One region of the Sphingobacterium sp. UBA865 genome, then DNA from elsewhere that is predicted to be linked to it. Evidence: riboswitches for the same ligand, from Rfam matches in the RefSeq annotation. Region 1 holds a riboswitch; the other holds the start of a gene.
What was found. A riboswitch is a leader RNA that binds a small molecule or an ion and turns the genes downstream of it on or off. The one in region 1 is predicted to bind thiamine pyrophosphate.
Positions count from the first base shown of each region.

Region 2: another riboswitch for thiamine pyrophosphate. It lies ahead of thiS (sulfur carrier protein ThiS); the one in region 1 lies ahead of thiM (hydroxyethylthiazole kinase).

Region 1 is NZ_DBGB01000035.1:91,837-94,244, reverse strand. It holds gene B2O97_RS19445 (VanW family protein) at 47-889, shown strand; TPP riboswitch at 953-1,045, shown strand; gene thiM (hydroxyethylthiazole kinase) at 1,128-1,931, shown strand; gene thiE (thiamine phosphate synthase) at 1,921-2,408, shown strand, end outside.
Region 2 is NZ_DBGB01000006.1:65,887-68,294, forward strand. It holds gene B2O97_RS02410 (alpha-L-rhamnosidase) at 1-646, opposite strand, end outside; TPP riboswitch at 806-901, shown strand; gene thiS (sulfur carrier protein ThiS) at 962-1,168, shown strand; gene thiC (phosphomethylpyrimidine synthase ThiC) at 1,215-2,408, shown strand, end outside.

The DNA.
Region 1 (2,408 bases):
AGATACATTTCTGCATTAATTTTGATAGCGATAAATAAACATCGTATTGAAAAAAAGAAAATTGATCAGTCAACAGCACCCCTTGCTCTATTTTTTTGCAGTATGGGTAAGAAGAATGCAGCGAAAAGCCGTCTGGCTATTTGACGACAAAAAATACAGCAAAGTTAAATCAGCTGAAAAACTTCCCTTTCGTATTAAAAAGCATCAGTCTGTATTATTAAAAAAGCTGGGCGAAAATAATATGCAATTGCAGATCAACAAAGTGACCAACCTGAAAATTGCAGCAGCACAGATCAATAGCATTCTGATCAGACCGAAGGAAACCTTTTCATTTTGTAAACTCGTGGGGCTCCCCACCGTAAAGAAAGGGTATCTGCCCGGCATGGAGTTATCCTTCGGTGAAGCAAGGGCGGGTATTGGCGGTGGAATCTGTCAAATATCCAATCTCATCCATTGGCTTGTTATCCATAGTCCACTCACCGTCAGCGAACGTTATCATCACTCCTTTGATCCTTTTCCTGACGATGGTCGTGTTTTGCCATTCGGCAGTGGGGCTACCGTATTTTATAACTACCGTGATTATCAATTCACCAACAACACGCCTTACACCTTCCAGATCAACCTCTGGTTTACAGAGAAATGTTTAGAGGGCGAATTGAGGATCGATCAGGAGCTGGATTTTGCATACCATGTCGTTGAAAAAGAACATCAATTTCTTAAAATAGACAATCAGTTCTTTCGTAAAAATGAGATTTGGCGCGAGAAGTTTTTAAAATTTCAGGGTGGAAAGATTTTAGAAACAGAACTTTTGACCAAAAATTTTGCCCGGGTTACTTATACCCCTGTTGAATATATTGAAATTAGTGCCGATCAAAATCCGGCCTATTAATTTAACAAGCTAAGTGATCGAAAAATGACGGATATGAAAAGTCCTCTTTTTTGTTTAAATTTGGTCTGGCTTTGGGGGTATTCTGTATAGAATTGAGATAGTCCCTTTGAACCTGATTCGGTTTATACCGGCGTAGGGAAAAGCAAAAATCCACTGTACAGCATACTCCTTTACTGCGCAGTCTATCGCTCTTCTTCCCTCCAAGGCTACACCGTACATCTTAGCATATGTAAAAAGAATGGAAGATTCAATTATCAATTTATTAGCGCAGCTGAGGGTCGAAAAACCCCTTGTACACAACATCACAAACCTAGTCGTGATGAACAATACGGCCAACGCACTGTTAGCCCTAGGAGCGTCCCCCGTAATGGTACACAGTCCTTTAGAAGTACGCGAAGTTGTCGATATTGCGCAAGCTCTTGTTATTAATATCGGCACCTTGAGTGAAGATACAGCCGAAGCTATGCTGGTTGCTACCGAACATGCCAATACCATTGGACGGCCATGGGTACTTGATCCTGTTGGTGCTGGGATATCAGCATTCCGCAATGATTTATTAGCCAATCTACTGGATCTCAAACCAACGGTTATTCGTGGAAATGCATCAGAAATCATGACGCTGTACAATTTCAACCAACCGAACACAAAAGGAGTCGACAGCACGACAGCGAGTAAAGATGCGCTCCGATTTGGCCAATTATTGCAAGAGCAAACCGGTTCCATTATCTGTATTTCTGGAGAAGTAGACTATATCCTTTCACAGCAATACCGGGTTGAAGTTTTTAATGGCAACCCTTTAATGACACAGGTAACTGGACTTGGCTGTAGTGATACTGCACTTATTGGTGCATTTCTAGGTGTTACAGACCAATATGTTGAAGCAGCTGTTGCCGGCGTTTCCATTTTGAGCTTGGCGGGAGAACTCGCAGCCCAAACAGCAGCTGGCCCGGGTACCCTGCAATTGAATCTCTATGATGAACTCTATAAGCTCAATGCAGAACGTCTAAAATCAAAGCTCAAGATCAAATGTTATGCGCATTAATCCGCTTTTTCCCTACCCTTTATATTTGGTAATTTCTGAGCGGGACTGTTATCCTCAACATTGGCTCAATGTCGCCGAAGAAGCCATCATTGGTGGAGTCGATCTTATTCAATTACGCGAAAAAGCTGACGATCCCGCTACATTTTTGGATAAAGCCATGCGTTTGAAAAAACTGACCGATCGTTATGGTATTCCGCTCGTGATCAATGATGCCGTAGCAATCGCTGCAAAAATCGAGGCATGGGGAGTACATGTGGGTCAAAATGATTTGCAGCCGCTCCCTATTCGCGAAAAATATGGCGATAAATTAAACATAGGCTGGTCCATAGAAGATATGCAGCAGCTGGAAAGTCCACAAATGTACGCTGTCGACCACCTTGGTGTAAGTCCCATTTTTTCTACGAGAACAAAAATGGATACGATTACTGAATGGGGAATTGCAGGTTTAAAACAACTTCGGAATAAGACGGAAAAACC
Region 2 (2,408 bases), on a different contig from region 1:
GCTGCTGGGTTACGTCCGTCACGACGTACAACGTGCGTCGGTCAAATCGAGTATACATTGGATCCAGTCGATGGTCTCCTACTCGCTGACCATTCATAGAAAGCTCATATAGCCCTGCTGTGGCAATATACGCGCGCGCAGACTTTATCGGCTTATTTATCTTAAATTCTGTTCTAAAATAAGGCGTTTCCTGCGCATGAATATCCCTATTGTCGCTAATCCATTTTCCTTTCCAAAGGTCCATTCCCATCATTCCCGTTTCGAAAGATGCTATTTCAGAATTTGTTGATACACCATCCTTATCCCATACTTTAACCTTCCAGAAGTACTTGGTCTGTGGCTTTAACTGTATACCATTATAGGGTACTAATATAGACGAGCTGAGCTGTTTGCCACTATCCCAGTTATCTTTCGTCTCCTTCAGCAGTGCCAGCGAATCTTGCCCTAGAAGGATCTGATAAGCCTGTTGTACCGCACCTTTCCGTTGATCCTCAAGTCGCCAGCTAAGTCTTGGATGAATTGCATCGATACCCAATGGATTGACCAGATGTTCACATGTCAACTGTACCGCGATGCAGTTGCTTTTAGGTTGGGCATAAGTGCTGTTCGTTATACACAACAGTATTGTCAATAAAATCCTACGCATGAAAAGATACTATTCTTGGTGGTTGTTAAATTGTTTTAGCTGATTTAAAAATCTAATATATCAAATATTTTCCACATGGTGACCTGTACTTTCCTGCACGATATACCTCAGGCAGCAAAATAAATTCTTGTAACTTTCATAAAAATAACCTTATATTAGTCGCAACTTTAGGGGTGTCTGCTCATGCAGGCTGAGATTTTACCCTTAGAACCTGATCCGGATCATACTGGCGTAGGGAAAAGTGAGCTGTCTACAAGGTGCATTGCTGCGCCTTTGTGTAGCCATTCCTAAAGTTTTACCAAAAAAAATTAAGGAATGGAACTTACAATAAACCATCAAATTCGATTTTTCGATCCCGCACTTACGTCACTAGAAGGCTTGTTACTTTTGGAATTATCTGGCAAAACCCAGGGTGTGGCTGTAGCCATCAACAACCAAGTCATCCCCAAAAAGGACTGGGCTACGACAACACTTAAACCTTATGATCAGATTATCTTAATCACTGCATCTCAAGGCGGCTAGCCTTTCAAAAAAAATCAACCGAGTAATTCACCACAATACAGAAAAAATGACAGCTGAAACAATTACGCAATCCCCCTTTCCAAATGCAAAGAAAATTTTTGTAGCCGGAAAACTATTTCCTATTCAAGTCGCTATGCGTCAAATCTCCTTGAGCCCAACCAAATTAACGAATGGACAGATCGAAATTAATCCGCCGGTAACAATCTATGATACTTCTGGGCCTTATACAGATGACACCATCCATATCGATATCCGCAAAGGACTCCCTCGCCTTCGCGAGCAGTGGATCTTGGATCGTCAGGATGTCATACAGTTGGCTGGCATCAGCTCTGAATATGGACAAAAACGACTTTCTGATCCAACGTTGGACGAACTCCGATTTGCCTATAGCCACAAACCGAAAGTAGCCTCCGCCGGCAAGAATGTCACCCAATTACATTATGCAAAGCAAGGCATCATTACCCCGGAAATGGAGTATGTTGCTATCCGAGAAAACCAACGTATTGAGCAGTTGGAAGCTAGTACCCCTGGAATGGATCATCAGCATCGGGGGCAAAACTTTGGTGCGAGAACACATAATAAAGCTATTACACCAGAATTTGTCCGTGAAGAAATCGCCGCCGGAAGAGCGATCATACCCAATAATATTAATCACCCTGAAAGTGAACCCATGATTATCGGACGCAACTTTCTTGTTAAAATCAATGCCAATATTGGCAATAGTGCCGTAAGTTCAAGCATAGAGGAAGAAGTTGAGAAAGCGGTATGGGCCTGTCGTTGGGGGGCTGATACCATCATGGATCTATCCACTGGCAAAAATATTCACGAAACCCGCGAATGGATTATCCGTAACTCGCCAGTCCCAATCGGTACAGTACCGATCTATCAGGCGCTCGAAAAAGTAAAGGGGGTGGCCGAGGATCTTACCTGGGAAATATTCAAAGATACCTTGATTGAACAGGCCGAACAGGGTGTTTCGTACTTTACCATACACGCCGGCGTATTGCTTCGTTATATCCATCTCACGGCATCCCGAGTTACTGGAATTGTCTCCAGAGGCGGCTCTATCATGGCCAAATGGTGTCTTTTTCATCACAAAGAAAATTTTCTCTATACCCATTTTGAGGAAATATGCGAAATTATGAAACAATATGATGTGGCTTTTTCACTTGGCGACGGTCTTCGCCCCGGAGCTATTGCAGATGCAAACGATGCAGCTCAATTTGCGGAGCTCGAAACC